3 regions of the Pseudomonas sp. O230 genome follow, and region 3 is predicted to be linked to each of the others. Evidence: predicted binding sites of a transcription regulator. Region 3 holds the regulator's gene; each other region holds the start of a gene.
The links. The regulator FliA, encoded in region 3, starts transcription of late flagellar genes. The targets are predictions, from matches to a motif close to CTAAAGTTTNNNNNNNNNNNGCCGNTAA.

Region 1 (3,275 bases), on a different contig from region 3:
AGGTAATCCAGCGCTTGCCGCCCGTCGTTCAACGCCACCACTTCGACACCGATCGTTTGCAGGCAACGCGTGACCTGCTTGCGCGCCACCGACGAGTCATCGACCGTCAGCACCCGAAGCGACAGCGCCTTGTGCTGGGTCTCGACATCGACCACGCCGACGGAAATCGCTTCCGGCGTCGGGGCCACTTCCGCCAGCACTTTCTCGACGTCGATGATTTCGACTAACTGATTGTCGACCCGAGTCACAGCCGTCAGGTAATGATCGCGCCCGGTGCCCTTGGGAGGCGGATGAATCTCCTCCCAGTTCATGTTGACGATACGTTCCACCGAGCGCACCAGGAAACCCTGGGTCTTGGTGTTGTACTCCGTGATGATCACGAAGGGATTGCTTTGATCTTTAAGCGCCCCGGAACCGGTCGCCATTGCCAGATCAAGGATCGGAATGGTCGCCCCCCGTATATTCGCCACACCGCACACGACAGGACTGGACTTGGGCATCACGGTCAGTTTGGGGCATTGCAGCACCTCACGAACCTTGAATACGTTGATCCCATACAGCTGCTGGCCGTCGAGACGGAACAACAACAGCTCCAGGCGATTCTGCCCTACCAGTTGCGTGCGCTGGTTTACCGAATCCATTACACCAGCCATGCCCAGACTCCTACACCAACGCTAAGTGTGTTGCGACGCACATTCATCACTAAACGGCACGGCGCTTGCTTTTTAACTCTTATGAACACAGAACCGACATTTTTCCGACGCCTGACATCAACCTGCCGCAGATTGCTCTGCGCGATGTCGGCCGTTTGCCTGTTCAACGCTGGCAGCCCTGCCCTTGCTGACGCGGTTACCTTGCCTGACATACTTATCGGCGTCACTCAGGGCTTTCTTGAATTCACCGTAGAAGACTATCTGGCTACCAGTCAAACGGAAGGTCGCTACGAAATCCAGGTCAACCAGCTCGACCCCCGGCTGCGCATGCCCATGTGCGACAAGGAATTGACAGCCAGCCTGGAGAGTCCGGCCAAGCCGCTGGGCCGGGTCACGGTCAAGGTTCGCTGCGAGGGTTCATCCCCCTGGACGGTCTTCGTACCCGCTCAAGTCCGCCTGTTTCGCGACGTTGTGACCGTGACCCGGCCGCTACGCCGCGCCGGGATTGTCGAGCCCGAAGACGTGACTCTGCGCGAGCGTGACATCAGCCTGATCGGCCAGGGCTATTTCACGTCGGTCGACCAGGCGATCGGCCAACGACTTACCCGACCAATGGTCACCGATCAAGTCATTACCCTGGTTCATCTCGAACAGGCGGAAGTCATTCGCAAAGGCGATCAGGTGGTGATTACCGCCCGCAGTGGTACGCTCAGCGTGCGAATGCCCGGCGAGGCCCTGTCAAATGGCGGTATGGCCGAGCAAATACGCGTGAAAAACCTCAATTCCAGGCGAGTCATCAAGGCGCAAGTTACCGCGCCGGGCCAGGTAGAAGTGTCTATGTAGGATTCTCTGTTCGTGAAGAGTGGCGTTGCCCGAGGCTGTTCCCTAAACTGTGCCGCATGCAGGAGAAGTGCTGGCGCATGCAGGCTCATTTGATAAATGAGTCTAAAGTTTTCACAGGGAGAGCCGAAAACATGGCAAGCGTCCAAATACTCAGAGGTTTTTTACCATGGTCATCGATTTCAGCCGTTTGAATAGCTCCTCGTCACTTACGGGCAGTACACGTACCAGCGTTGCCAAGGAAACCGCCGAAGCCGGCAAATCCGCGCCGCTGAATACCCCGGCCGAACAGGCCACTGCCGTCAAAAGCGGGGAATCGGTACACCTCAGCAATGAGGCTCAACAGTTGCAAAAGGTCACTGACAAGCTGCGCGATCAGCCTGCCGTCGACAACGCCCGTGTGGCCGAGTTGAAAGCAGCGATTGCCGATGGCAGCTATAAAGTCGACAGCAGCCGTGTAGCCAGCAAACTGCTCAACTTCGAAGCCCAGCGCTAGGCCACGGCCCGCGCCAGGCTTTTGGACGCTTAAAACCCAAGGCCAGCCATGCAAGACACTAATTTACTGCAACTGATCACCGACGACTTTGCTCCAGCGCAACACTTGCTCGAGTTACTGCAAACCGAGTCCCTCGCCTTGCACGGTCGCGACATGCCACTGCTCGAAGACATTCTGGCGCAGAAACAGGCATTGATCATTCTGCTCGAACAGCATGGCCGCAAGCGCAGTGAAATCCTCGCCAGCCTCAACCTGCCGACTAATCGTAACGGCCTGGAGCAACTGGCCAGCCATTCGAGCATTGGCGACGAGTTGCTGACCCAGAGCGATGTGCTGACCGATCTGCTGGCTCAATGCCAAGCGGCGAACGCCAACAATGGTCAGTCAATCCTGGTCCAGCAGGCCGCCACGGCCAATCAGTTGAAAATCCTGACCGGCGGTGAACCGCCAGCGCTTTATGATGCCCGCGGATCAACCGCCAAGCTTGCGAAGCCGCGCCCACTCAGTCAGGCTTGAGCCCGCAAATGACCACGCCCTATCAAGACTAGCAACATGCTGGCAATATAATGGCCAGCCGTAGTCATATTTTGTCTGGAGATTGATGAACCGTGTCCAATGCCTTAAACGCGGAAGATGCCCCGCAGCCACCCAAGGTGCTTACCACACCGTTGGAAATCTCCGGCAATCTGCGCCAACTGCAAGACAGCCATGATCCGCTGATCATCACATTCCATGAGCGCACCCAGCGCTTTCAGAGCTACCTGGTGGACGTCGACCGCGAGCGCGGCACCATTGCGCTCGACGAAATGATTCCGCGTGACGGTGAGCGCTTCATGCTGGCCGGCGAACCGTTCAAGGTCGAAGGCTTTCACGAAGGCGTGCGCATTGCCTGGGAAAGCAACGGTCAACTGACCATCGACGAGTCCGGTGACACTCGCTGCTATCGAGGCTCGCTGCCGGACGAGGTGGTTTATCACCAGCGCCGCAACGCCTTTCGCGCAGCCTTGAAGCTGGCGCAACTGGTCAACGTCGATCTGGACGGAGAAAAGCTCAAGGCGCCGATCAGCGGCAAGCTGCTGGACATCTCCGCCACGGGCTGCAAATTGCGCTTTGAAGGTGACATCACCGACAGCCTGCAACTGGGCCAGGTCTACGACCGCTTTGCTGCCGCCCTGCCCTTTGGCAAAATGACTGCACCGGTCGAACTGCGTTACCTGCACTTCGAAGAAAGGATCTCCACCACGTTCGCTGGCATCCGCTTTCACAACATGAGCGGCCTGGTGCAG
Region 2 (3,275 bases), on a different contig from region 3:
TGGTGAAACGACTCGGCTCCACCAGCAGCTCGGCGCATTGTTTGCGCCACTGGGCCAAGTCCTCGGTGGTCGGCGCCGGGGCTGGCAACAGACCGGCGTGAACACGGTTCACGCCCCATGGCCAGAGCAGCGCGACGGCCGGGTGCCAGAGGTCCGGCATGGCGTGTTGGCGCGCACTGTTGGCGGCCTGTTGGTGCAATTGCTGTTGCACCTCGTCCATCGGCATTTGCAGATAAAGGCTGGTCAGGTACTGCCAGCGTTCACTGTGCGGACAGTCCCAGGCCTGCTGCGCCGACAGCGCCAGGCCGTTGGCCAGCAACACCGTGTTGGCCGGTTGATTGAGCCAGCGGCGCAGGGTCGGATCGTCATCGAGACGGTTCTGCTGACGCAATGGGTGATCGCTGTCGCGTGCGATACGCAGGACTTTCACCAGCTCCCGTTGCTCATTAAGTAACAGCTTGTAGCCCTGCTGCACCCAGATCGGCAGGTGCCAGATCTCTACCAGTGCCTGACCGATTTCCAGCAGGCGTACGCCGAATAATTGTTTCTCGACCTTACGAGCGGATTCGCCTTTATGGATGACCCGCAGCTCCCATTCTTCAAGCAGATGCGGATGGGTCAACGCCAATGGCCAGAACGGCGATAAAAACAGCAGGCTGCCCCAGTGAATGTCCTGCCACAGCCGCGCCAGGCGAGCGGCGAAAAAACCGTTGGCCTGTTGCGTCGCGTGTTGACTGATCATCTGCAACTGACGCAGGGCCACAGGAATGTCCGATTGCGGTTCGGCGGGCAACCGGGCGAGCAGTTCTTCGGTGCGCTTCAAACCGAGGCGATTGATCGCCACCTCAAGGTTCTCCGCAGGCTCGGTCATGCTGCCGTGGGTGTGCCGGTTGGCTTCGCGAATCACGCTCAAGGCCAGGGCGGGGCTGTCCTGCATCAGCTCGGCGATATCGCGCAACGAGCTGCGATTGTCGCCGATGGCCTTGCAGACTCGGTCATGACTGGCTTGCGGAACGGGCAGGTGCACACCATCCAGAAGCTTTACCCAGCCTTGGAGAGTGTTCGGTTTTGGAGTGGGTACGTTCGTTTCGTTAGCCATGGTTGGACGCGATCATCGTCTGCATTACCTACGCCCGAAGTGGGCCAAATTGGCTTTTCGCCTGAACTGGCTATAGTCTGGCGCAGTTTTGCCGATAAGTAGAAGAAGAGATTTTTTAACTTCCGAATATGACCTTGAACCCGACTCAGTAAGTGCTCTCCTACCTATGGCTAAAATAATCGGCATCATCGTCGTATTCGCGAGCGTGCTCGGCGGATACGTGCTCTCCCACGGCAAGATTGCCGCCCTGATTCAACCCTTCGAGGTGTTGATCATCGGTGGCGCGGCCCTTGGCGCATTCCTCCAGGCCAACCCCGGCTATATGACCATGCACGTGCTCAAGAAGTCCTTGAGCATGTTCAGTTCGCGCTTCAATCACGGCTACTATCTTGAAGTGTTGGGGCTGATCTACGAGATCCTCAACAAGAGTCGCCGCGAAGGCATGATGGCCATCGAAGGCGACATCGAAGATGCCGCCGCGAGCCCCATCTTCGCCAAGTACCCGTCGGTGCTCAAGGACGAGCGCATGACCGCGTTCATCTGCGATTACCTGCGCATCATGTCCTCCGGCAACATGGCTCCCCATGAGCTGGAAGGCCTGTTCGATATGGAACTCTACAACCTCAAGGAAGACCTGGAGCACCCATCCCACGCGGTGAACGGCATTGCCGACGCCATGCCCGGCTTCGGTATCGTCGCGGCGGTACTGGGTATTGTGGTGACCATGGCCTCTCTGGGTGAAGGTGACCAGAAATCCATCGGCCTGCACGTGGGTGCGGCACTGGTCGGTACCTTCTTCGGTATTCTCGCAGCGTACGGTTTCTTCGGTCCGCTGGCACACTCCCTGGCCCACGATGCCAAGGAAGAGCTGAACGTCTACGAAGCCATCAAGGCCTCGCTGGTGGCTTCGGCTTCCGGCATGCCGCCATCGCTGGCGGTAGAGTTCGGGCGCAAGGTTCTGTACCCGGCGCACCGTCCTAGCTTCGCTGAGCTGGAACAAGCGGTTCGTGGTCGCTGAGTCATGGAAAATAACCAGCCGATAATCATCAAGCGCGTCAAGCGCATCGCCGGCGGGCATCACGGGGGCGCCTGGAAAATCGCCTTCGCCGACTTTGCGACGGCGATGATGGCGTTCTTCCTGGTGTTGTGGCTGCTGTCCACCGCGACACCGGAACAGAAGATCGCCATCGCCGGTTACTTCAAGGACCCGGTCGGCTTTTCCGAAAGCGGCACGCCTTACATCATCGACCTGGGCGGTACGCCGACCCTGGCGCCGGAGAACACCCTCAACCCCGAAGTGAAATCCCAGCCGCAGCCGGACAAGGTGACGGTCGACGCCGAACAGGTCGAAGGCATGGCCGAGATGGTGGAGAAGGAACGCCTCGAACTGTTGCTGCAAGAATTGCAGAACAAGGTCGAAGAGAACCCGCAGCTGAAGAAATTCAAGGACCAGATTCTGTTCGAGATCACGCCGGACGGTTTGCGCATCCAGATCGTGGACGCCGAAAACCGGCCGATGTTCGACTCGGGCTCGGCACGTCTGAAACCGTATTTCGAAGACATCCTGCTGGCCATGGCCGACACCATCAAAGCGGTGCCGAACAAGATCAGCATCAGCGGCCACACCGATGCCAAGCCGTACTCGGGCACTGGCGACTTCGGTAACTGGGAACTCTCGGCCAACCGTGCCAACGCTGCACGTCGTGCATTGGTGGCGGGCAGTTATCCAGAGCCGCAGATCGCACGAGTGGTCGGTTATGCTTCGTCGGCCTTGTTCGACCGGGAGCAACCGCTCAACCCGGTCAACCGTCGTATCGACATTATCGTGCTGACCAAGAAAGCCCAGCGTGCCATCGAAGGTTCGCAAGGCGTGGAGCCGACGCCAGAGCCGACCCAAGGGCAGGGCGGCCCGGGTGAAGTGCCGGCCGACCCGAACGCGTTGCCAGCGGATAAAGAACCGCTGCCAGCGCATGAGCTTAGAGAACGTTTGAATCTGTTTGATAATCCAGCGCCGAAACCGGCTGAGCCGCCGAAGCAGTGACCCACAAAAAAGCCGCGAGATGATCGCGGCTTTTTTATATCTATTGTCCCACTGATGTGGAGGCCGCTTCGTTTTGGACTCAAGCGCGCTCCCCCGTAGGAGCCAGCTTGCTGGCGATGGTCGTTAACGATAACG
Region 3 (3,275 bases):
TTGGCTGCGGCCTCTGTCAGCTTGACAACGTAACCCAGACGCTCGGTGGCATCTGTGATCTGGGACACTTCCTCGGCTTGCGGCATGTGCGGGTCAATCTGGAAATTGACGATCGCGCTGTGCAGCTCGCGGGTGAGCTTGCCCACTTCCTGATACAGGCCGCGGTCACGGGTCTGGTTGAGCTCATGGATCAGTTGCACAGCGTCGCCGAACCTGCCTTTTTCAAGGCTTTCGACCAGTTCGACCGCGTGTTTTTTCAGGGTCGATTCAAAATCGCCCTGTGAAGATTCTTTGTGGTCCATAGCTCCCCCGTGGCGCAGTTTCTCAACCGATGCGTTCGAAAATCTTCTCGATTTTGTCTTTCAACGCCTGGGCCGTGAAGGGTTTGACCACATAGCCGTTTACGCCGGCCTGGGCCGCTTCGATGATCTGCTCGCGCTTGGCTTCAGCGGTCACCATCAGCACCGGCAGGTGCTTGAGCTTTTCATCGGCGCGCACATGGCGCAGCAGATCGATACCGGTCATGCCCGGCATGTTCCAGTCCGTTACCAGAAAGTCGATGCTTCCGCTGTTGAGAACCGGAATGGCAGTAACGCCATCGTCGGCCTCGACCGTGTTGGTGAACCCAAGGTCACGCAACAGGTTTTTTATGATCCGCCGCATCGTTGAGAAGTCATCAACGATGAGGATTTTCATGTTCTTGTCCAATTCGACCTCCAAGCAGTCTTAAACGCACCCAGCACCTGGACGCGCCATTTCAATCAATCCGGCAAAGCACTCAATGACTGTCTGGAGCACAACAGATCGCGACCGGCGCAGTTCAACACCACACCAGCCACGTTCGCAGTGTCCCCACACTGCCTTCAGCGCGCTCGCCACTCCCCCAAACGCCCCCGCAAACGGGCCGCGCACTGGCTGTGTAACTGGCTGACCCGAGATTCGCTGACCCCCAGGACCTCACCGATTTCCTTGAGATTCAACTCTTCGTCGTAGTACAGCGCCAACACCAGTCGCTCACGCTCCGGCAAATTGGCAATCGCGTCCGCCAGCGCTGCCTGGAAGCGTTCATCTTCCAGATCGCGTGACGGCTCGAGATGAGCACTCGCGCCATCCTCATGCAGCCCTTCATGTTCGCCGTCCTGCAACAGATCGTCGAAACTGAACAAGCGACTGCCCAGGGTGTCGTTCAAAATCCCGTAGTAATCGTCGAGACTCAATTGGAGTTCGGCCGCAACTTCGTGATCTTTAGCGTCACGGCCGGTTTTAGCTTCAATCGAGCGAATTGCGTCGCTGACCATGCGGGTATTGCGGTGGACCGAACGTGGCGCCCAGTCCCCTTTGCGCACTTCATCAAGCATGGCGCCGCGGATTCGAATGCCCGCGTACGTCTCGAAACTCGCGCCTTTGCTGGCGTCATATTTGGTCGATACTTCTAGCAGGCCGATCATCCCGGCCTGAATCAGGTCTTCGACCTGGACACTGGCCGGCAGTCGTGCCAGCAAGTGGTAGGCAATGCGTTTGACCAGTGGCGCGTAACGCTCGATCAGCTCGTACTGCGCGTCACGTGCCGACTTCTTGTAGAGGTTGTAACCGCTGGCTGTCATAGCACGGGTCCTGCCGTTTGTTGCACGAGGCGCTCGACGAAAAACTCCAGGTGCCCACGCGGGTTGGCGGGCAGCGGCCAGGTATCGACCTTTTGTGCGATGGCCTTGAACGCCAGGGAGCACTTGGATCGCGGGAAGGCTTCATAGACCGCGCGCTGCTTCTGCACAGCCTTGCGCACGCTTTCGTCGTACGGCACCGCACCGACGTATTGTAAGGCGACGTCAAGGAAGCGGTCCGTGACCTTGGTCAACTTGGCGAACAGGTTGCGCCCTTCCTGCGGGCTCTGCGCCATGTTGGCCAGGACGCGGAAGCGATTCATGCCGTAGTCGCGGTTGAGCAGTTTGATCAGGGCGTAGGCGTCGGTGATCGAGGTCGGCTCGTCGCACACCACCAGCAAGACTTCTTGCGCGGCGCGAACAAAACTGACTACCGAGTCACCAATACCCGCAGCGGTGTCGATCACCAGCACGTCGAGGTTGTCGCCGATATCACTGAAAGCCTGGATCAGGCCGGCGTGCTGAGCCGGGCTCAGGTGCACCATGCTCTGAGTGCCGGACGCCGCAGGGACGATGCGAATGCCGCCGGGCCCCTGCAACAGCACGTCGCGCAGTTCACAGCGGCCTTCGATGACGTCAGCCAGGGTACGTTTGGGTGTCAGTCCCAGCAGGACGTCGACGTTCGCCAGCCCCAGATCGGCGTCCAACAGCATGACGCGCCGGCCGAGCTCAGCTAGAGCCAGGGACAAGTTCACTGACACGTTAGTCTTCCCGACGCCACCTTTGCCGCCGGTCACCGCGATCACCTGTACGGGATGCATGCTGCCCATGTTATTTCTTTACCTTGTCTTGCATAGACGGAGGCCACATTACTGGCTGCGCGTTCATCATCTGAACAATGCATGGCAGACCATCGATGTAGGTACAAAAACTGTTCATTAATACCTCAGCCAACCTGCTTGGTCGGGCTGTGATAAATATCAGCGAACATGTCAGCCATGGCTTCTTCGCTGGGTTCTTCCTGCATTTGCACGCTGACGGCGCGACTGACCAACTGATGACGACGCGGCAGATGCAAATCATCCGGAATACGCGGTCCATCGGTCAGGTAAGCCACCGGCAATTCATGACTGATTGCCAGGCTCAACACCTCACCCAGGCTTGCCGTTTCATCCAGTTTAGTCAGGATGCAGCCAGCGAGCCCGCAGCGCTTGTAACTGTGATAAGCGGCGGTTAGAACCTGTTCCTGGCTGGTGGTTGCCAGAACCAGATAATTTTTTGATTTGATGCCACGGCCAGCCAGGCTTTCGAGTTGCATGCGCAATGCCGGGTCACTGGCCTGGAGGCCCGCGGTATCGATCAGCACCACGCGCTTGCGCAGCAACGGATCCAGCGCCTGCACCAGCGACTGACCCGGATCGACGTGCGTCACCGACACATTGAGGATCCGGCCGAGGGTCTTGAGTTGTTCCTGAGCACCGATACGGTAGCTGTCCATGCTCACCAGCGCGATATTCTGCGCGCCGTACTTGAGCACGTAACGGGCCGCGAGCTTGGCCAGAGTGGTGGTCTTGCCCATGCCGGCCGGGCCGACCATGGCAATCACGCCGCCCTCTTCCAGTGGCTCGACTTCCGGTGTGGCGATCATCCGCGCCAGGTGCGCCAGCAACATGC

Region 1: a site for FliA is predicted at 1,599-1,626, ahead of flgM (flagellar biosynthesis anti-sigma factor FlgM). Genes of this name have one in related genera too.
Region 2: a site for FliA is predicted at 1,170-1,197, ahead of motA (flagellar motor stator protein MotA). Genes of this name have one in related genera too.

Annotation. Positions count from the first base shown of each region.
Region 1 is NZ_JBJGXN010000006.1:430,118-433,392, forward strand. Features, by position in the region: gene ACI77H_RS15605 (chemotaxis protein CheV) at 1-653, opposite strand, end outside; gene flgA (flagellar basal body P-ring formation chaperone FlgA) at 735-1,496, shown strand; gene flgM (flagellar biosynthesis anti-sigma factor FlgM) at 1,663-1,989, shown strand; gene ACI77H_RS15620 (flagella synthesis protein FlgN) at 2,038-2,505, shown strand; gene ACI77H_RS15625 (flagellar brake protein) at 2,598-3,275, shown strand, end outside.
Region 2 is NZ_JBJGXN010000013.1:4,807-8,081, forward strand. Features, by position in the region: gene ACI77H_RS26160 (HDOD domain-containing protein) at 1-1,099, opposite strand, end outside; gene motA (flagellar motor stator protein MotA) at 1,266-2,117, shown strand; gene motB (flagellar motor protein MotB) at 2,121-3,140, shown strand.
Region 3 is NZ_JBJGXN010000002.1:571,282-574,556, forward strand. Features, by position in the region: gene ACI77H_RS05960 (protein phosphatase CheZ) at 1-302, opposite strand, end outside; gene ACI77H_RS05965 (chemotaxis response regulator CheY) at 325-696, opposite strand; gene fliA (RNA polymerase sigma factor FliA) at 864-1,604, opposite strand; gene fleN (flagellar synthesis regulator FleN) at 1,601-2,431, opposite strand; gene flhF (flagellar biosynthesis protein FlhF) at 2,548-3,275, opposite strand, start outside.